3 regions of the Nonomuraea sp. NPDC049480 genome follow, and region 3 is predicted to be linked to each of the others. Evidence: predicted binding sites of a transcription regulator. Region 3 holds the regulator's gene; each other region holds the start of a gene.
What was found. The regulator HrcA, encoded in region 3, represses chaperone genes, less so after heat shock. The targets are predictions, from matches to a motif close to TTGGCACTCTCNNNNNGAGAGTGCCAA.
Positions count from the first base shown of each region.

Region 1: the regulator HrcA is predicted to act here: its motif matches at 1,951-1,977, upstream of groL (chaperonin GroEL).
Region 2: the regulator HrcA is predicted to act here: its motif matches at 1,173-1,199, upstream of groES (co-chaperone GroES).

Region 1 is NZ_JBITMD010000018.1:140,334-143,607, forward strand. Features, by position in the region: gene ACIBX3_RS39995 (ABC transporter permease) at 1-122, shown strand, start outside; gene ACIBX3_RS40000 (ABC transporter permease) at 119-898, shown strand; gene ACIBX3_RS40005 (TetR/AcrR family transcriptional regulator) at 1,258-1,872, opposite strand; gene groL (chaperonin GroEL) at 2,089-3,274, shown strand, end outside.
Region 2 is NZ_JBITMD010000001.1:1,104,479-1,107,752, forward strand. Features, by position in the region: gene groL (chaperonin GroEL) at 1-699, opposite strand, end outside; gene groES (co-chaperone GroES) at 772-1,086, opposite strand; gene ACIBX3_RS05165 (methyltransferase domain-containing protein) at 1,535-2,692, shown strand; gene ACIBX3_RS05170 (hypothetical protein) at 2,887-3,274, shown strand, end outside.
Region 3 is NZ_JBITMD010000027.1:127,405-130,678, reverse strand. Features, by position in the region: gene dnaJ (molecular chaperone DnaJ) at 1-663, opposite strand, end outside; gene hrcA (heat-inducible transcriptional repressor HrcA) at 675-1,688, opposite strand; gene ACIBX3_RS48875 (hypothetical protein) at 1,858-2,115, opposite strand; gene ACIBX3_RS48870 (hypothetical protein) at 2,206-2,706, shown strand; gene ACIBX3_RS48865 (DUF3097 domain-containing protein) at 2,724-3,274, shown strand, end outside.

The DNA.
Region 1 (3,274 bases), on a different contig from region 3:
ATCGTATGCTGGCGGCCACCGTGTGGGCCGGGCTGATCGGGCTGGCGGCCAACGTGCTGTTCACGGCCGCCGAGCGGCGCGTGTTCCGCTGGCACCACGCGCGCACAGGAGACGCGGTATGAGGCGGCTGGTCTGGTATTGGCTGCTGCCGGTCGCGTTCGTCGCCTGGGAACTGGCCACACGCTCGGCGCAGGCCGCGTACTTCCCGCCGCCGTCGCGGATCGTGGCCAGGCTGCACGAGATGTGGTTCTCCGGCCCGCTGTCGCGGGCGTTCCTGACCGACGAGGCGGTCGCCGACCTGCTGCCGAGCCTGGCCAGGCTGTTCGCGGGCTGGGCGATGGCGTGCGCGGCCGGTGTGGTGATCGGCGTCGCGCTGGGCCGCTCGGGCCGGCTGTCGGCGCTGGCCGAGCCGCTCCTGCACTTCGGCCGCTCGGTGCCGCCGTCGACGCTGCTGCCGGTTTTCCTGGTGCTGTTCAAGATCGGCACGCCGATGGAGCTGGCGTCGATCGTGTACGGCGTCATCTGGCCGGTGCTGATCAACTCCATGGACGGCGCCCGCCACGTGGACCGCCAGTACATCGAGACCGGCGCCGTTTACCGGCTCGGCGCCTGGCAGCGGCTGACCAGGATCGTGCTGCCCGCCGCGTCCCCGAAGATCTTCGCCGGGCTGCGGCTGAGCGTGTCGCTGGCGCTGATCATGATGGTGATCTCGGAGCTGGTCGGCAGCAGCGAGGGCATCGGCCACCGCATGCTGGAGGCGCAGAGCCAGTTCGACATCCCCGCCATGTGGGCCGGGATCGTGCTGCTCGGACTGCTCGGCATCGCGCTCAACGCGGCGTTCCTGGGCGTCGAGCGGCAGGTGCTGTCCTGGCACCGCGGCGCCAGGAACGGTGGCTAGGAAACTCGAAGCCGTCCCGCCTGATGTGCACGGCATGGTCTGGGTCCGCGTCATCGTCGGATCCTCCGGACACGAGCGCGGCGGCCGTCTCAAAAGCCGATCGGCTCGCGGACCAGGACAACCGTGCCGCGCCCGTGCAGGCCCTGCTGGAGGCGACGCGGCCGTTGATGAACTGGATCTGGAGCATGCCGACGACATCGAAGCAGTCCGCGTGGGACACGACAGCCGGTGACCGCGATCCGTCATGACGCGGGCTCGGCCTGCATGGCGCGGCGGCCCCCGTGGGGCGACATCGTGGGACGGGATCCCGTCAAGCACCCGGAGGCCGATATCTCGGACGCCGGGCCTGCGCGGGCTGGTCACTGGTCCTGCGGTCCTTCGGACGGCGCGGCAGGAAGGACGCAGGACAGGGCGCGGCGCAGGATGGTGGCGAAGGATGCGGTGTTGCCGCGTTCGAGCCAGTGTCGTCCTGCCACGCGGATGGCGCCGGCGACCGCGGCGGCCGTGACGGTGGGGAACAGGTCGCGTACCGGGTCGGTGCCGGTGCGCGCCGCGATCGCCTCGGCGAGCGGGCCCTCCGCCATGGAGAACGCCTTCAGGGCCTCGCCCTCCAGCTCGGGCGTCGACATGATCATGCGCAGGCCGGCCCTGTCGGGCTCGGGATTGGTGTAGAGCTCGATCACGGCCGCGATGACGGCCTGGGCCAGCGGCTCCCCGGCGGGCCGGGAGCGCAGCGCCTGCCCCGCGCGCCTGGACTGGTCGGCCTGGAAGGAACAGATCGCCTCCTCCCTGCTGGAGAAGTAGTTGTTGTAGGTGCGCGGTGATACTCCCGCGGCCGTGGCGATGTCATGGACGCGCACCAGGGCCAGCCCGTTGGGGCCCTGCTCGATGGCCAGGCGCAGTGCGGCGTGGCTGATCGCCTCGCGGGTGGCCTGCTTGTTGCGCGCCCGGAGATCCATGGCGTCGTCGTTCATGGGCCGACTCTACCCGATGTTGCGTGCCGCGTACTATGTGCGTGCCACGCAAGTTGTGGGTAGAGTGCGACGAGACGCCTGGCACTGGCCCTTGGAGAGTGCCAACCATCTGGCGTGCGCCGGGGCGGCGAGGTCTGCCGACAGGTCGTTCACCTGCCGGCGGACCGTCCGTCGCGGGCGCCGTCCCGGACACCCCCATCGAGACTAGGAGCAGACATGACTTCGAAAATGATCGCGTTCGACGAGGACGCCCGGCGCGGTCTCGAGCGCGGTATGAACCAACTCGCCGACGCCGTCAAGGTGACCCTGGGCCCCAAGGGCCGCAACGTCGTGCTGGAGAAGAAGTGGGGCGCTCCCACGATCACCAACGACGGCGTCTCCATCGCCAAGGAGATCGAGCTCGAGGACCCGTGGGAGAAGATCGGCGCTGAGCTGGTCAAGGAAGTCGCCAAGAAGACGGACGACGTCGCGGGTGACGGCACCACCACCGCCACCGTGCTCGCCCAGGCGCTGGTACGCGAGGGCCTGCGCAACGTAGCCGCCGGCGCCAACCCGATGGCCCTGAAGAAGGGCATCGAGGCCGCCGTCGAGCGCGTCAGCGAGGAGCTCTCCAAGCTGGCCAAGGATGTGGAGACCAAGGAGCAGATCGCCTCCACCGCCTCCATCTCCGCCGCCGACCCCGAGATCGGCTCGCTCATCGCCGAGGCGATGGACAAGGTCGGCAAGGAAGGCGTCATCACCGTCGAGGAGAGCAACACCTTCGGCCTGGAGCTGGAACTCACCGAGGGCATGCGCTTCGACAAGGGCTACATCGCCCCGCTCTTCATCACCGACTCCGACCGGCTCGAAGCGGTCCTGGACGACCCGCACGTCCTGATCGTGAGCGGCAAGGTGTCCGCCAACCGGGACGTGCTCCCCCTGCTCGACAAGGTCGTGCAGTCCGGCAGGCCGCTGCTGGTCATCGCTGAGGACGTCGAGGGCGAGGCCCTGGCCACCCTGATCGTGAACAAGATGAAGGGAGTCTTCAGGTCGGTCGCCGTCAAGGCCCCGGGCTTCGGCGACCGCCGCAAGGCCATGCTCAACGACATCGCCATCCTGACCGGTGGCGCCGTCATCGCCGAGGAGGTCGGTCTCAAGCTCGAGAGCGCCACCCTCGACCTGCTGGGCCGGGCCCGCAAGGTCGTCGTCACCAAGGACGAGACCACGATCGTCGACGGCGCCGGTGACGCCGAGCAGATCTCCGGCCGGGTCAACGAGATCCGCGCCGAGATCGAGCGCACCGACTCCGACTACGACCGTGAGAAGCTCCAGGAGCGCCTCGCCAAGCTGGCCGGCGGCGTGGCCGTCATCAAGGCCGGCGCGGCCACCGAGGTCGAGCTCAAGGAGCGCAAGCACCGCATCG
Region 2 (3,274 bases), on a different contig from region 3:
CGGCAGGAAGTCCGCGATGGAGGAGATCTTGCCCTGGGTGAGCAGGATGTAGGCGTCCTCGAGGACCGACTCCATACGCTCGGGGTCGGTCACCATGTAGGCCGACAGGTAGCCCTTGTCGAACTGCATGCCCTCGGTGAACTCGAGCTCCATGCCCATGGCGTTGGACTCTTCGACGGTGAGGACACCGTCCTTGCCCACCTTGTCGAACGCCTCGGCGATCAGGTCGCCGATCTGCGCGTCCTGAGCGGAGATCGTAGCGACATTCGCGATCTCCTTCTTGTCCTCGACCGGGCGGGCGGTGGCGAGCAGCCTGTCGCTGACGTCCTTGGCGGCCTTGTCGATGCCGCGCTTGAGCGACAGGGGCGAGGCGCCGGCGGCCACGTTGCGCAGGCCCTCACGGACCATGGCCTGGGCCAGGACGGTCGCGGTGGTGGTGCCGTCACCCGCGATGTCGTTGGTCTTGGTCGCCACTTCCTTGGCGAGCTGGGCGCCGAGGTTCTCGTAGCGCTCCTCCAGCTCGATCTCACGAGCGATGGTCACGCCATCGTTCGTGATCGTCGGCGCACCGAACTTCTTGTCGATGACGACGTTGCGGCCACGCGGGCCGAGCGTCACCTTCACTGCGTCCGCGAGGGCGTTGACGCCGCGCTCCAGCGCGCGGCGGGCACCCTCGTCGAACTCCAGGATCTTCGCCATTGCTGAAAGTCCTCTCCTTGCGTCGAAAGCCCCGGCCGCCCTCTAGAGCGCCCGGGGCCCGACACATCCGGCTTACTTCTCGATGATCGCGAGAACGTCGCGGGCGGAGAGCACGAGGTACTCCTCGCCGCCGTACTTGACCTCGGTACCGCCGTACTTGCTGTAGAGGACGATGTCGCCCTCCGAGACGTCGAGCGGAATCCGCTTGTCGCCGTCCTCATCCCAGTTGCCGGGGCCCACCGCGAGGACCTTGCCCTCTTGCGGCTTCTCCTTGGCGGTGTCTGGGATGACCAGGCCAGAAGCGGTGGTCTGCTCTGCCTCAAGCGGCTGGACCACAATGCGGTCGCCGAGCGGCTTAACGGGAACCTTAGTGGCGGTCGTCACGATCGGACCTCCCCTTCAGATTTGAATGATCTAGAAGAGGCGACCAGCTGGGCCTGCCGTCGCGGGTGTCAGACCTGCCTCGTCGCACGTTGGCACTCTCAAGGTGAGAGTGCCAACAGGAAACATATGCAAGAGGGGCTTGACAGTCAACACGAACGCGTCTGCTCAGAGCGATAACGCGTTGTCCGCGTACGGGCCGGCGGCGAGAATGCCGGGCCGGTGGGGCGCCGGACGCGGGCCTGGCCGGGCCGGCCGCGGCCTCGGCGACGGCGGTGACGGGCACGGCCTTTTCGCTCACAGCGTGATAGATGGTGGACTCGCCCTTCTCGACCACGGTTGCGCTCAGTTCGCCCGAGTCTTCCACGTGAACGACGGCGACACGGCAGCAGGGCAGGGAGGGCGCGGCGGGGTGGGGAGTTCGCGGGGGGTGGGCGCGGTAGCGTCGGGTGGTGTGGACCTCGATGCCTTCAACGAGCTGCTGACCCCTCGCGGCCGGCGGGCGCTCGCCGAGGCCGGGGAGCTGACCGGCGCCGATCCGGTCGCCGCCGCCACCAAGCTGCGCAAGACCTACGACACCGCCCTCACCTCGGCCGCCCTGACCCAGGCCGCTCTGCGGGAACGCGCCAGGGCCAAGTTCGGCGAGGACGCCGCGCGGATGTACTTCACGCCCCACGGCCTGGAGCAGTCCACGAGGAAGGAGGTCGCCGAGCACCGCGCCCGCCGCCTGGCAGGAGCCGTGGTCGTGGATGCCTGCTGCGGCATCGGCGGCGACTTCCTGGCGCTGGCCCGCGCCGGCTGCACCGTGACGGCCGTGGACATCGACCCGCTGACCGTCGCCGTCGCCAGGGCCAACGCCGAGGCGCTCGGGCTGGCGGGCAGGGTGACGGTGGCCGTGGGGGACGCGGCCGCCGTCCGGCCGGAGGACTACGACGTGCTGTTCGCCGACCCGGCGCGGCGGACGAGCAGGGGCAGGACGTTCGACCCGCTGGCCTACTCGCCGCCCTGGCCCGTGGTGCTCGACCTGGTCTCCAGGGCCGGGCGGGCCTGCGTCAAGGTCGCGCCCGGCATCCCGTACGAGTTCATCCCGGAGAAGGCCGAAGCGGAGTGGGTCTCGTACAAGGGCGAGGTCAAGGAGGCCACCCTCTGGACCGGGGACCGGCCGGCCCGCCGCGCCACGCTGCTGCCCGGCGGCCACACCCTCGCCGCCACCGGAGCCCGGGCCGCGGTCGGCGCGATGGGGCGGTACGTCTACGAACCCGACGGCGCCGCGATCCGCGCGCACCTGGTGGGCGAGGTGGCCGAGCTGGTCGGCGGCCGCCTGCTGGATCCGCGCGTCGCCTACATCGCGGGCGACGAGCCGGTGGACACGCCGTGGGCCGCCAGATACGAGGTCGACGACCTCATGACATTCTCGCTGAAGAAACTACGCGCGGCGCTCCGCGAGCGGCAAATCGGAAATGTCACCATCAAGAAGCGAGCGTCCGCCGTCGACATCGAACGCCTCCGGTCAGACTTGCGCCTTAATGGGGAAAAGTCAGCAGTAATCATCTTGACCCGAATTATGGATAAACCGTATGCCCTCATCTGTAACACCACCCCACCTGCCTGAACGAGGAAATCGGTCATTCTTTCGTTAACCGCGATCTTTCAATTCGCCCCTGACGGACCTTGATCGAAAGGCTAAGGTGGGCGGGCGGGAGTTCTCCCCCTAATGCGGTTACCCGTGTTCTCGCCCTTTCATCTGCAAACCGGACCTATCCCACCGCTGCGCGGCAGACCGTCGGCGAGCGAAGGAGCCTTTCGGTGGACAATTCCAACCACACGACCCTTCTTCACCCAGGAGGCCATTCCCCCGTCTCCGAGAGGATGCGGGAGATCCTCAACCGCGCCGCACAGGACCACGTGTATGAGCAGCGCACGCAGGGAGCCGTGCTCGACGAGATCCGCCAGCGCCTCGAGGGCATGGAGTGGCTGCTGCGGGAAGTGCGCGAGCGCGAGCTGGGCGGCCTGAGCGGCACGCTGGAGTCCGTCAACGGCCGCCTGGAGGACATCGCCGCCAAGCCGCCGATGTGGGCGGAGGGGCTGGCTCAGCACGTGGAGGCGGTACGCGACCACGTGGACGCCGTCGGCGAGCGGGTGCGCCACGTGGACGCCCGCGTCGCCCCGGTCTCCGAGCTGCCGAGCCTCTGGG
Region 3 (3,274 bases):
CGGGATGCGGACCTTGATCGTACGGCGGGTCCGCACGCGGCCGTCGCCGGAGCACTCCTGGCAGGGGTGGCGGATGATGGTGCCGAACCCACCGCACTGCGGGCACGGCCGCGAGGTCATGACCTGGCCCAGGAAAGAGCGGGTGACCTGGGAGATCTCGCCGCGCCCGTTGCACATGTCGCACGTGTCGGGGTGCGTGCCCGCCGCCGCCCCGGCGCCGTGGCAGACGTCGCAGAGCACGGCCGTGTCGACGACCAGCTCACGGGTGGTGCCGAACGCCGTCTCCCGCAGGTCCAGCTCGACCCGGATGGTGGCGTTGCGGCCACGGCGGGCGCGCGAGCGCGGACCACGGGCGCCCGCGGCGGTGCCGAAGAAGGCGTCCATGATGTCGCTGAACGGGAAGCCCGCCCCGAAACCTCCGGCGCCCGCGCCGGCTCCCGCGCCGGCGAAGGGATCGCCGCCCAGGTCGTACATCTGGCGCTTGCTCGGGTCCGACAGCACCTCGTAGGCCTGCGTGATCTCCTTGAACCGCTCCTGGGTCTCAGGGTCCGGATTCACGTCGGGGTGCAGCTCGCGGGCGAGGCGGCGGTACGCCTTCTTGATCTCGTCCTGACTGGCGTCACGCCGCACCCCGAGGGTGGCGTAGTAGTCGCTGTTTGCCACTTATCGACCTCTTATGATGCAGCCAGGATCTGGCTGACGTAGCGAGCGACCGCGCGTACGGCGCCCATCGTCACGGGATAGTCCATCCTGGTGGGCCCCAGCACACCGAGCCTGGCCAGTTGGTTGTCGCCAGAACCGTATCCGGTCGCGACGACGGATGTGCCCCGCAGGTAAGGGTTTTCCGAACCGATGCGCACGGTGAGCGCGGACGGGGTGTCTGAAGTAGTTTCGCCGAGCAACCGCATGAGCACGACCTGCTCCTCCAGCGCCTCCAGGACGTCGCGCAGGCCGGTGGAGAAGCCGGCGCCGGCGAGATTGGCCGCGCCGGCGAACACGATCTTCTCGTCGTGCCGCTCGACCAGCGTCTCGAGCAGCACCGACAGAATCGTGGCCGCGGCGGGCCGGTCTTCGGCGGGCAGGCGCTCCGGCAGGTCGGCGACCAGCTCGGGCACGGTGCTCAGGCCGCAGCCGTCGAGGCCGGTGTTGAGCACCGCGCGCAGGTGCGCGATGCGGGTCTCGTCGACCACCTCGGGCAGCTCGATCACGCGCTGCTCCACGCGGCCGGTGTTGGTGATGAGCACGAGCATGACCCGGCGGTCGTGCAGCGGCACCAGCTCGACGTGCCTGACGGTCGAACGCGTGAGCGTCGGGTATTGCACGACCGCCACCTGCCTGGTCAGCTGCGCGAGCAGCCGGACCGTGCGGGTGACCACGTCGTCGAGGTCGACGGCGCCGGCCAGGAACGTCTCGATCGCCCTGCGCTCGGCCCCCGAGAGGGGTTTGACCTGCGAGAGCCGGTCGACGAACAGGCGGTATCCCTTGTCCGTCGGCACGCGCCCCGCGCTGGTGTGGGGCTGGGTGATGTAGCCCTCCTCCTCCAGCGCGGCCATGTCGTTCCTGATCGTCGCCGGGGAGACCTTCAGGTTGTGGCGCTCGGCCAGCGCCTTGGAGCCCACCGGTTCGTTGGTGGACACGTAATCTTCGACAATGGCGCGGAGCACCGCCAATTTCCGATCGTCGAGCACGTGCTCACCTCCTGCCTCCTGCCTTACGGGGAACGCGGTGTCTAGCACTCTGTGTTCCCGAGTGCCAAGTGTACGGCTCTCACCCACAAGGTGCGATAACACCGGCTCCCATCCTGTTGCTAGCGCCTTACAAGCGACAGGCTTCACACTTGCGGACATGTCGGACGCTTCACAGCCCTCGCCGTACGGCCCGCCACCCGGACAGGGCCCCTACCACGGCCAACCACAGCCTCCTCAGCCCGGCTACGGTCCGCAACCCGGTTCCCAGCCCGGCTATGGCACACAGCCCGGCTCCCAGCCGGGTTACGGTACGCAACCCGGCTCCCAGCCCGGCTACGGTCCGCAACCCGGCTCCCAGCCCGGCCACGGCGCGCCGCCGCCGTACGGCCCGCCACAGTCCTATGGCCCACCACCTCAGTACGGACAATACGGCCAACCGCCTCAGTTCCCCCCAAGGATCGATTCCAAAGCCATAAAACCTAGTCTGTGGTGGATCGCGCTCGCCTGGGGTGTGGCCGTGGTGTGCGGGATCGCCGGCGTCGTCATCTTCGTCGGCGGGTTGGTCAACAGCGTGTCCGAGCTGGCCCCCAAGAAGACGTTCGCGCCGGGCGAGAGCATCACGTTGACCGTCGACCCGGCGGACAAGCCTGCCGTGTACATCGCCAACGACACACCGGTCACCTACGAGTGCCAGATCTCCGGCGGCTCCGGCCAGGCCAAGCTGGCCAAGACCGCGGGCTCCCAGACCCTCACGGTCGGCAGCGTGGTGTGGGAGCAGATCCTCGTGATCAACGTGCCGGCCAAGGGCGCCTACCAGCTGACCTGCACCAACCAGGAGACGGCCACCGTGCGGTACGGCGTGGGCAAGCCCCTGACCTCCGCCGCGGGCGGGCTCGTCGGCGGGACGGCCGCGCTGTTCCTGATCCCCGGCGCCGGGCTCCTCGTCGGGATCGCCGGCACCGTCGTCATCCTGATGCGCCGTGGCTCCGCCAGGAAGCGCCTTGCGGTCGGCGGGTGATTTGCTACGGTCCCCGTGTGTACGAGGGCGATGTGCTGGCGGGTAATTGGCGGCGGCCGGGCAAGGGCAAGATTCCGAAGGTGCCCGCCGAGCCGGGCCTCGTCGTGGAGGACGCCGACAGCGGCTTCTGCGGGGCGGTGGTGGCCTGCGACAAGGAGGCCGTCACGCTCGAGGACCGGTTCGGCAAGCGGCGGCTGTTCCCGCTGGCGCCGGCCGCGTTCCTGCTGGAGGGCGGGCCCGTGACCCTGGTTCGCCCCACGGCCGCCCCGGCGGGGCCCAGGCGCAGCGCGTCGGGCTCCATCGCCGTGGAAGGGCTGCGGGCGAGAGTGGCCAGGGAGAGCCGGATCTACGTGGAGGGCGTGCACGACGCCGCCCTCGTGGAGAAGATCTGGGGCCATGACCTGCGGGTCGAGGGGGTCGTGGTCGAATACCTGGAGGGCGTGGACGATCTGCCGGCCATCGTCGCCGAGTTCGGGCCCGAACCGGGGCGACGGCTCGGGGTGCTGGTCGACCATCTCGTTCCCGGCTCCAAGGAGAGCAGGATCGCCGCCGAGATCACCTCGCCGGA